Regions from separate parts of the Caballeronia sp. BCC1704 genome, predicted to be linked through region 2. Evidence: predicted binding sites of a transcription regulator. Region 2 holds the regulator's gene; each other region holds the start of a gene.

What was found. The regulator FliA, encoded in region 2, starts transcription of late flagellar genes. The targets are predictions, from matches to a motif close to CTAAAGTTTNNNNNNNNNNNGCCGNTA.
Region 1: a site for FliA is predicted at 1,565-1,591, ahead of motA (flagellar motor stator protein MotA). Genes of this name have one in related genera too.
Region 3: a site for FliA is predicted at 1,445-1,471, ahead of flgM (flagellar biosynthesis anti-sigma factor FlgM). Genes of this name have one in related genera too.

The regions. Positions count from the first base shown of each region.
Region 1 is NZ_CADFFT010000002.1:747,254-750,524, forward strand. Features, by position in the region: gene motB (flagellar motor protein MotB) at 1-564, opposite strand, end outside; gene motA (flagellar motor stator protein MotA) at 598-1,467, opposite strand; gene HWX53_RS13070 (helix-turn-helix transcriptional regulator) at 1,703-2,539, shown strand; gene HWX53_RS13075 (hypothetical protein) at 2,662-2,934, shown strand; gene HWX53_RS13080 (hypothetical protein) at 3,012-3,179, opposite strand; gene HWX53_RS13085 (MFS transporter) at 3,245-3,271, opposite strand, start outside.
Region 2 is NZ_CADFFT010000001.1:217,651-220,921, reverse strand. Features, by position in the region: gene flhF (flagellar biosynthesis protein FlhF) at 1-257, shown strand, start outside; gene HWX53_RS01040 (MinD/ParA family protein) at 250-1,167, shown strand; gene HWX53_RS01035 (RNA polymerase sigma factor FliA) at 1,188-1,919, shown strand; gene HWX53_RS01030 (GGDEF domain-containing protein) at 1,924-3,006, opposite strand; gene HWX53_RS01025 (histidine kinase dimerization/phospho-acceptor domain-containing protein) at 3,206-3,271, opposite strand, start outside.
Region 3 is NZ_CADFFT010000003.1:852,082-855,352, forward strand. Features, by position in the region: gene HWX53_RS27960 (methyl-accepting chemotaxis protein) at 1-528, shown strand, start outside; gene HWX53_RS19450 (hypothetical protein) at 654-818, shown strand; gene HWX53_RS19455 (response regulator) at 889-1,332, shown strand; gene flgM (flagellar biosynthesis anti-sigma factor FlgM) at 1,500-1,805, shown strand; gene HWX53_RS19465 (ATP-binding protein) at 1,968-3,242, opposite strand; gene HWX53_RS19470 (response regulator) at 3,250-3,271, opposite strand, start outside.

The DNA of each region.
Region 1 (3,271 bases), on a different contig from region 2:
TTCGAGCTTCGAGCTGCCCGATGCGAACATCGGCCGCTTGAGTGAATCGACGATCTCGATGCGCAAGCCTTCGCTCGTGATCGCAATGCGGATCTGATCCTTGAACGCGCGCAATGCCGGCGTGTTCTCGATCAGCGCGGTCAGCTTTTGCTTCAACTGTTGCAGACGCTGCATGTCGTCGACAGCGACGGCCGCGCGCGCGACCGAAGGCGGCACGGGCTGCGTCTGGCTCTTGTTGGCTTCGCCGGGACGCGAGCTCGACAGATCCTTGCCGCCGCCGTTGACGACGCTCGTATGCGCGGAGGCGCCGCCTTCGTTGCCGAACAGCGCCGAGAGCGGCGTATTGAAGTATTGCTCGATGCCTTCCTTGTCGTACTTCGACGTCGAGCCGAGCAGCCACATCAAGAGGAAGAACGCCATCATTGCGGTCACGAAGTCCGCGTAGGCGATCTTCCACGCGCCGCCATGATGGCCGCCGTGGCCGCCGCCCTTCTTCTTGCGACGCACGACGACAGTGGGCGCGAGCACGGATTGCAACGGGTCGCGTGACGGTCTTTCAGCCATGAACGATACTCCTTGTGTCTACGCAGGCGCGGGTCAGGCCGACTTCGGCGACTTGGTGGCGCGCACGGCGTCGTCCAGTTCCTTGAAGCTCGGACGGTCCGCCGTGAAGAGCACCTTGCGGCCGAACTCGACAGCGACCGTCGGCGCGTAGCCGTTCATCGATGCGAGCAGCACGGACTTCACGCACTGGAACGGCTTGGCTTCTGCGGCGCCCTTCGCGTTGAGCAGGTCCGCGAGCGGGCCGATGAAGCCGTATGCGAGCAAGATGCCGAGGAACGTGCCGACCAGCGCGCCCGCGATCATCTCGCCGAGCACGGCGGGCGCGGCGCCCACCGAGCCCATCGTATGCACCACGCCCATCACCGCGGCGACGATGCCGAATGCCGGCAAGCCATCGGCCATCTTCTGAATGGCGTTCGCGGCCACCGCGCTTTCCGTGTGATGCGTCTCCAGTTCCTCGTCCATCAGGTCCTGCAATTCGAGCGCGTTCACGTTGCCCGCCGACATCATGCGCAGATAATCGACGATGAAGTCGAGCAGGTGATGATCCGCCATCACGTGTTCGTACTTCTGAAAGACCGGGCTGGACTCGGGCGCGTCGACGTCTGCTTCGAGCGCCATCATTCCTTCCTTGCGGGCCTTTTGCAGCAGTTCGTACAGCAACGCGATGAGCGAGAGGTATTTCTCTTTGGTGTACCCGCCGCCTTTGAATACCTTCGGCAGCGCCTGCAAGGTCTTCTTGAGCGTGGACGTGGGGTTCGATACGACGAAAGCCCCGATGGCCGCGCCGAAAATACACAGCAATTCGAAAGGCTGAACGAGGGCTGCCAGGTGACCGCCGACCCCCATGAAGCTCCCGATCACGGAGCCGATGACGACTACCCATCCGATAACGACAAACATGATTTCTCCGCAAATGTCCGGGCGTTGCGAGCCGTGCGCGCTCGTTAGCGAAACACGCACGGCTCGCAATGCATTGTCTGCATGATGCTGGGCTTTTTAACGGCGCAGTACACGCCGACATTTAGGGTGGCGCCCGCAAACATTTCGACGCGGCCTCGCCCAAGGTAAAACTTACGCGCGTGCTTTACGCGCAAGGTAATGGATTGCTGCCATGCGCTTCGTCTAACATCGGCGCATGGACACGACACTCACAGAAGCGAAGTCGCGCGCGCCGGGCATCACGCCTGCCACGGTCGGCATGTTGCTGCGCGAATGGCGTCAACGCAGGCGCATGAGTCAGCTCGAGCTTGCCTGTATAGCGGACGTTTCGACGCGCCACTTGAGCTTTATCGAATCCGGACGCTCCGTGCCGAGCCGCGATATGTTGATCCGGCTCGCCGAGCAACTCGACGTGCCTTTGCGCGAGCGCAACGCGCTCTTTCTCGCAGCGGGCTATGCGCCGCTGTACAAAGAGCGGCCACTCGCGGACCCGGATCTCGAACCCGCGCGGCGTGCCGTCGAGCTCGTGCTGAAGGGCCACGAGCCGTATCCCGCGCTCGCGGTGGATCGTCACTGGACGATGATCGCCGCCAACGCCGCACTGCAGCCGCTCGTCGCGTCGGCGGATGCGTCGTTGCTTGCGCCGCCGGTCAACGTGCTGCGCCTCGCGCTGCATCCGCGCGGGCTCGCGAGCGTCATCGAGAACTGGCACGAGTGGCGCGCGCATCTGCTCGCGCGGCTGCGTCGGCAGATCGAGGCGTCAGGCGACACGACGCTCGTTGCGCTGCTCGACGAACTCGAAGCGTATCCCGCGCCGCCGCACGCGGGACGCGCCGAACGCGGCGCAACCGATCTCGTCGTCGTGCCGCTGCGCTTGCGCACGGAGTTCGGCGTGCTGTCGCTCATCAGCACGACGACGGTGTTCGGCACGCCGGTCGATATCACGCTTTCCGAGCTCGCAATCGAAGCCTTTTTCCCCGCAGACGACGCCACCGCGCGCATACTCCATCGGGCGCACGGCGAGCGCCGCTGACGGGTGATGTGGAACCTGCTGCTGCCGCGCGAATCAATCAACAGGAGGGGAGCGGCGCGCGCTGCCATACGCGCGCGCCGGTGCCTGCGTCAGCTTTTGTCCAACCAACGCAGAAGGCAGCCATGATTCAGACATTCGAACACGTGATCGGCGGCGAGCGCATGCAGTTTTGCGCGAGCATCGCGGAAGGCGGCGGACCGCAGCGCGTCATCATTAGCCGGGCGGACTCGGCGGAATCGCTCGTCATCGTCCAGGCCGATGGCATCATCGGCACGATCAGGGCGGAAGTGGAAGCGCCGGATACGTTCGTCGCGGACGCAGTGCGCAAGGCGCAGCAGGAAGCCCTGATCGAACGGGCGCTGGAAACCGGCGAGGTTCAGACGACAAGCCTCTAGCGTGTTTCTATCCGACGATGCCCGCGCAGCCCGAAAGGGTGCGCGGGCATTCGTGTCATGCGGACATCAACGAGCCGCTACATGCGCGGCTCGCCGTTCTTCGGATCGGCCGGGACGAGCGGCATCGCGGAATCGGGACCGTCCGGCATGTCGGGATCGTCGGGATTCGGCGCCGCATCCGGATCGAGCAACTTGTCCGGATCCGGTTCGACGGTTTCTTCCGGGTTGTGTGGCTGGTTGGACATGATGCGGGTTCTCCTTGAAGTGACTTGAGCCGTTCGCAACCTGTGTTCCCGCCGATGCCCGCGCGCTATTTGACCGCGCGTCGCGGCCGGTT
Region 2 (3,271 bases):
AGCTCGACGAAGCGACGAATCTCGGCGGCGTGCTCGATACCGTCATCCGCTACAAGCTGCCGGTGCATTACGTCTCGACCGGCCAGAAGGTGCCGGAGAACCTGTACGTCGCGACCAAGCGTTTTCTGATCAAGAGCGCGTTCTGCATTCCGCGCGAGGGTTCGCCCTTCGTGCCGCAGGACGACGAGGTGCCGGCACTGCTCTCCGCATTGTCCGCGCGCGCCACCACCGAACTGCATGAGGTCCGCTTTGGATAAGTTCGTGCTCGATCAGGCCGAAGGTCTGAGAAGGCTGCTCACGCGAGGCGGTTCGCGCGTGGTGGCGGTGGCGGGCGGGCCGGCGGGCATCGGCTGCACGTCGGCGGTCGTGAATCTGGGCGCGGCGCTGTCCGTGCATGGCAAGGACGTGCTCGTGATCGACGAGCGGGCGAACGCGGCATCCGCTGCGCGCCTCGCCGGAACGTCGGGCGCAGGAGCGCTCGCCGCGGTGATGTCGGGCCGCGAAGCGCTTCAGGACGCGGTGACGCGCACGCCGTTCGGCTTCTCGCTGCTCGCCGCGCCACGCGACGAACGCATCAGCCACGACGCCGCGCAGTGCCGCGCGCTGCTCGACGGTCAGGCGGACATCGTTCTGATCGACGCGCAGCTCGATCGATACGGCGCGCTCTCGTCGCTCGCGGCGCAGGCGCATGACTTTCTCATCGTGACGCGGGTGGCCGCGTCCGCGATCACCGAGGCGTACGCGTGCATCAAGCGTCTGCACTACGCCCATGCGATCGGCCAGTTCCGCGTGCTCGTGAATCACGTGCAGAACCCGGCCGACGCGGCGGTCGCGTTCGACAACCTGTCGGGCGTCGCGAGCCGGTATCTGGCCGTGTCGCTCGTGCAGGCAGGGTATGTGTCCGAGGATGCGCGCGTCACTCGGGCGAAGGAGCTCTCGCGCTGCGTGGTGGAAGCGTTCCCGGCGACAGCCGCGGCGCGCGACTACCGGCAGATCGCGGCGGAGCTTCTGCATTGGCCGATGCGTCCCGCGCCGTCAGGGAGCGAGACGCAGGTCCGGAATGACGCGCGGTTTTCGGTTGGCGAGGCTGACAAGGGCGGACGGGAGACGGGACGCATGGCGTCGATGTTTTCCAGTCATGCATTGACCAGTACGGCGTCGATGTGATCAAGATTAAGGTGACTCAGATGTACAACGCCCAAGGCAAACTCTCACAGTCGGACGTCCTGACTAAATATGCGCCGCTCGTTCGTCGGCTCGGACTTCAGCTCGTCGCCAAGATGCCGGCGAGCGTCGATCTCGACGACCTGATTCAGGCCGGCATGATCGGTCTTCTGGATGCGGCGAGCCGCTACAAGGAAGATCAGGGCGCGCAGTTCGAAACCTACGCGAGCCAGCGCATTCGCGGCGCCATGCTCGACGAACTGCGTGCGAACGACTGGCTGCCGCGCAGCATGCGCAAGACGTCGCGCGAAGTGGAATCGGCGGTGCACAAGGTCGAGCAGAACCTCGGCCGCGCCGCGAGCGAAGTGGAAATCGCCGAGCACATGAAGATGCCGCTCGACGAATATCAGTCGATGCTGCAAGACCTGCACGGCAGCCAGCTGATCTACTACGAAGACTTCGACCGCTCCGCCGACGACGAGCCCTTCCTCGACCGTTATTGCGTCGACCGTTCGGACCCGCTGTCCGCGCTGCTCGACGACAGCCTGCGCGGCGCGTTGATCGAAGCCATCGACAAGCTGCCGGAACGCGAGAAGCTGCTGATGAGCCTCTACTACGAACGCGGCTTGAACCTGCGCGAAATCGGCGCGGTGATGGAAGTGAGCGAATCGCGCGTGTGTCAGCTGCACAGCCAGGCGGTCGCCCGTTTGCGCGCGAAGCTGCGCGAGCAGTCGTGGACGAGCGTCGAGGCGTAATGCGCTAGCCGGCTTCGAAGTCTCGCGCTTCGGCGAACACCGTTTTGCCGATGCCGAGACTTTTCGCGCGATACATCGCGCGGTCGGCGGCGCGCAGCACGGCGTGGATGTCGGCGTGGCGAGCGTCGGCGGCGCTCGACAGCATGCACGCGCCGATGCTCGCCGAGACCGAAACCGGCCGGCCATCCACCGACGTGATCGAAGCGAGCGCCGTGTGAATGCCCTCGGTGATCGCGAGGACGGCCGTGCGGCTCTGCGCCTGAAGCGCGAGCACCACGAACTCGTCGCCGCCCAGGCGCGCCACGGTGTCGCTGTTGGACATGCGGCGGGCGAGCACGTTGGCGAATTGCTGCAATAGCAGGTCGCCGACTGCGTGGCCGTAGGTATCGTTGACTTCCTTGAAGCCGTCGAGGTCGATCAGAAGCAGGACGGTGTCCTGCGTGGCGTCGGACATCGTGCGATTGACGATGTGTTCCAGCGCGTAGCGGTTCGCGAGACCCGTGAGCGGATCGGTCGATGCCTGACGCGCGAGATCGCGATTGGCGTTGCCGAGACGATCGACGAGCACCGTCAGATACACCGATGCCGCCAGCACGCTCAACGCGAGCCCGAGCGCGGCGGACAGGTTAGCGTTCCACCACGGCTGCCAGAGCGCGAGCGCGCCGATGACGGTCATCGCGGTGGCGCAGGAAACGGCGAGCGTGCGCTTGCCGTAACGGCAGCCCGAGCCGATAAGAAACCAGAAAACCACCCACAAGAGCGGCAGCGCGATTTCGCCGCCTGCGGCGAGCGCGGCGCCGACGAGCGCCTGATCGGCGATGGTCGTGACGATGAGCCGCTTCTTCGATGGCGACGCCATCCGGCTGACGATCAGCAGCGTGACCGCGCCGTACACCACATAGAGCCCGACAATTTGCGCGACCAGCGACGCATCGCGCGAAGGGTTAAACCACGCGTACGCAGCATAGGCAAGCAGCACCGCCGCGCCGAGCACGACGCGCAGCGTGGCTTGCTCGCGTTCGGGATGCCGAAGCGCCGCCCATGCGAACGCATGAGGCCAGCGTGGCGGGTGGTGGGCCTGCTGCATGTGAACCCCTCGATTTTGTTTTTGTTCGATCGACGCGGTCGGAATGGGCGCGGTCGGCCGTAGGGTTAACGGCAAAGCGTTGCGTTGCTTGAGTTTCGTGGGGGATGACGACGAAGCGACAGATGTGCGACTTGCCGCGCCCGGCTGGGATCGAACCAGCAAACCTTTGTCTTTCACTATGCCGTTGTAGAGCGTGCAATCAAGGGCCTTCCTGTACGCCGAGCAGCGGTGAATCAGCATGGCCGGTAAAGCCGGTGCCTGTTTC
Region 3 (3,271 bases), on a different contig from region 2:
CAAGGCCGGGGCTTCGCCGTCGTGGCGAGCGAAGTGCGCAGTCTCGCGCAGCGCTCGTCGGCGGCGGCCAAGGAGATCAAGGAACTGATCGAAACGTCGGGCAGCCGGGTGCAGGCCGGAACCGAACTGGTGGCGCGAGCCGGCGACACCATGCAGCGCGTGGGCACCGCGATCAAGCGCGTGACCGACATCATGGGCGAGATCGCATCGGCGTCGAACGAACAGAGCCGCGGCATCGAGCAGGTGAATCAGGCCATCTCGCAGATGGACGAAGTCACGCAGCAAAACGCGGCGCTCGTCGAAGAAGCGGCGGCAGCGGCCGGCTCGATGGAGGACCAGGCGAAGCATCTGACCGCCGCCGTTGCCGTGTTCCGCACGACGCAGTCGTTCGCCGCGCCGACGACCGCCAGCTACGAACACAAGCCGGCGCGACCGCCGCTCGCGAAAAAAGCGCCGGCGGTGACGCGTGCGGCGAGTCCGTCGGTGGCGGTCGCGGCGACCGCTGACGGCGACTGGTCGACGTTCTGAGCCGGACGGGTGCTGCCGTGCGGCTGACAAACCGGCGCGCGGATCCGGCGGCGCCGACTCACGCAACCTCGCCTTGCCACGAAGAATCGCAGGGCGAGTTTCTTATCCGGAACGAGGTGGGTGACATGGTCAAGCAACTGCATGAGCTTCGCCGTCGGCTGGCGGCGATGGAAAACGATATCGCACAAGAGGCGATCGAGGCAGTCGTCAAGGCTTGTTTCGAGCTGGACGAATTCCTTCGATCGAGTGGCGGTCCGCCGGGCGACACCTCGCGTTGCCCGAGCACGTAGCGAGCTAGCCCTCTCGCATGGCTGGGTGCGGGGCCATGCGCGGGACAGTACAAAGAGAAAGGATTGACAGATGGTTAAGACGGAAATGCGTTTGCTGGTAGTCGATGACTTGACCACCATGCGCAGTTTGATTCGAAAGATGCTCAAGGCGATCGGCTATACGCTCATCGACGAAGCAGTGGATGGCGTGGCAGCGCTCGAGAAGCTCAAAACACAGCGGTTCGATCTCATCATCACCGACTGGAACATGCCGAACATGGACGGGCTGACCCTCTTGCAGGAGATTCGCAAGTCCGAGGATCACGCCGACGTTCCGGTCCTGATGGTGACGGCCGAGACCCGGCGCGAGAATGTCATCGCGGCGATTCGCGCCGGTGCGAACGGCTATGTGGTCAAGCCGTTCTCCGAAGCGGCGCTCGCTGACAAGCTGGCCCAGATCGCGCCGCTTCAACAAACCGCCGCGCCGGCAGATCGCGGCGCATCCGTGTTCGGTGCCGTCTTCATGAACGCGTGATTGGCCTCTTTTACACTTTGTTTCAAACTGTTGCAGTTGCCCGGAAGCCTTGCTGTGTAGGGCTTCCGGGAGAATGCCAAGGTTTTCGCGGGATCGGCAAGCGCTTCGGATGGTAAAGGTTTCAACGCAGGCACCGTTAAGCATTAAAGCCAGCGAGAACCGAAACCATGAACATCCAGACCTTCAAAAGCGCAGATTCCTCGAACCAAATCACCGTGAAGCGGGCGGCGAGTACCAGTGCCAAGCTCAGCGCCGGCACCGCGCAGCCGGTCGCACCGGCAGCGACCGAAGGCTCGACCATCAGCCTGTCGTCGACTGCCGCGTTCTCTTCCCACGCTTCCGATATCGATACGGCCAAGGTGGAATCCATCAAGGCCGCATTGAGAGACGGGACCTACAAGATCGACTCGGCGGCCGTCGCGGACGGCATGCTGGGTACGGCACGCGATCTCCTGCCGGCGGCATCGCGCTAACCAGACGCCAATTTTGCCGGTGCGGCTGTGTGCTCTGCCGCCGCGCCGCGATTCTTCCGGTATCGACCGGACTCAGACAGCGACGCGCGACTCCCGGACTCGTAGAAGCAGCAGTCCTGGCTGCGTCGTCTGCTCGCGAGAGCGGCCAGACGTTCGTCTCGCTCAAAGTCCGCTCGCGTTGACCGGAATCGCGATCCGCACACGAAAGCCGCCGCCCGGCTCGTTGCCGATCTCGCAGGTACCGCCATGCTCACGTGTCAGTCGCGACACGATGGCAAGCCCGAGTCCGCTATGTCCCTGACTGCCGCGCGCCGGATCGAGCCGGACGAACGGTTTCATTGCCGCGGCGAGCTGCCCTTCGGGAATGCCGGCCCCGTGGTCGCGCACCGAGATCATCCAGTGGTTTTCCTGCAGCGCCGTCGCTATTTCGATCGGCGGCGCGCCATGCTCTAACGCGTTGTCGACGAGGTTCGTCACGACGCGATCCAGCATGCCCGCAGGCAGCGTGAACGCCGGACCCGCGCGCAGGTCCAGCGAGAAAAGGCGTTCTTCATCAGGATCATGAGACGCGGGAAACTGCTCGCGAAGAAACGCATCAACGCCGACCGGTTCGCCCTTCTCGACGGGCTGGCCCGCGAATTCGAGAAATTGCTGGACGACGTTGGCGAGCGAGTCGATGTCGCGAAGCAATTCGCCGCGCTCGGTGTCGCACGCGAGAAGCGTGGCGCGCAGTTTAAGCCGCGTGAGCGGCGCTTTGAGATCATGCCCGAGCCCGGCAAGCATGACCGCCTGATTGTCGTCCGCTTCGTTGAGCCGCCGCATCATGTCGTTGAACGCGCCGATCAGCTCGCGAACTTCCTGCGGTCCTCGCTGCGGCTCGGCCGGCGGGCGTCCTCCTGATCCGAAAGCGCGAGCCGTGCGCGCAAGTCCAGATAGCGGGCGTTGCATCTGCCATGCGACGAGCACGGACAGAACGATCGCCGCGGTCAACAACGAGAGCGTTTCGAGGATATGGCGCGGAGGCGGCGGCGTGTCCATCGGCACGACGAGCCACGATGGCTTGCCCGGAAACCGGACCCAGAGATGAGGCGGGCGTTCGTCATCGAACGCCATCGCGGTGCCGGGCGGCAATGCTGCGCTCAGTTCTCTGATCAGGTCTCTTAACGGCGGCGCGTTCGATTGATGCAGCTTCACATGCGTCGGATCGAGTTCGGCCGAAACGGATCGCACGCGCATGGCCGGCGCGAGTTCTTTACCGCTTACCGTCTCGCCGTTTGCCGCGTGCAACGCAAGCACGAGTCCTTGCGCGAAGCCGTGCATTTGCTGGCGCGGTCTTTCACCGGCCATTATCCAGAACCAGCAGAATTGCATGCCTACCAGCACCACGACAGACATGATGGTCATTCTGCCGAACAGGGAGTTGAGCGGATTCTTCATGCGAGCGTCACGCCGGATCAGGCTTTGCC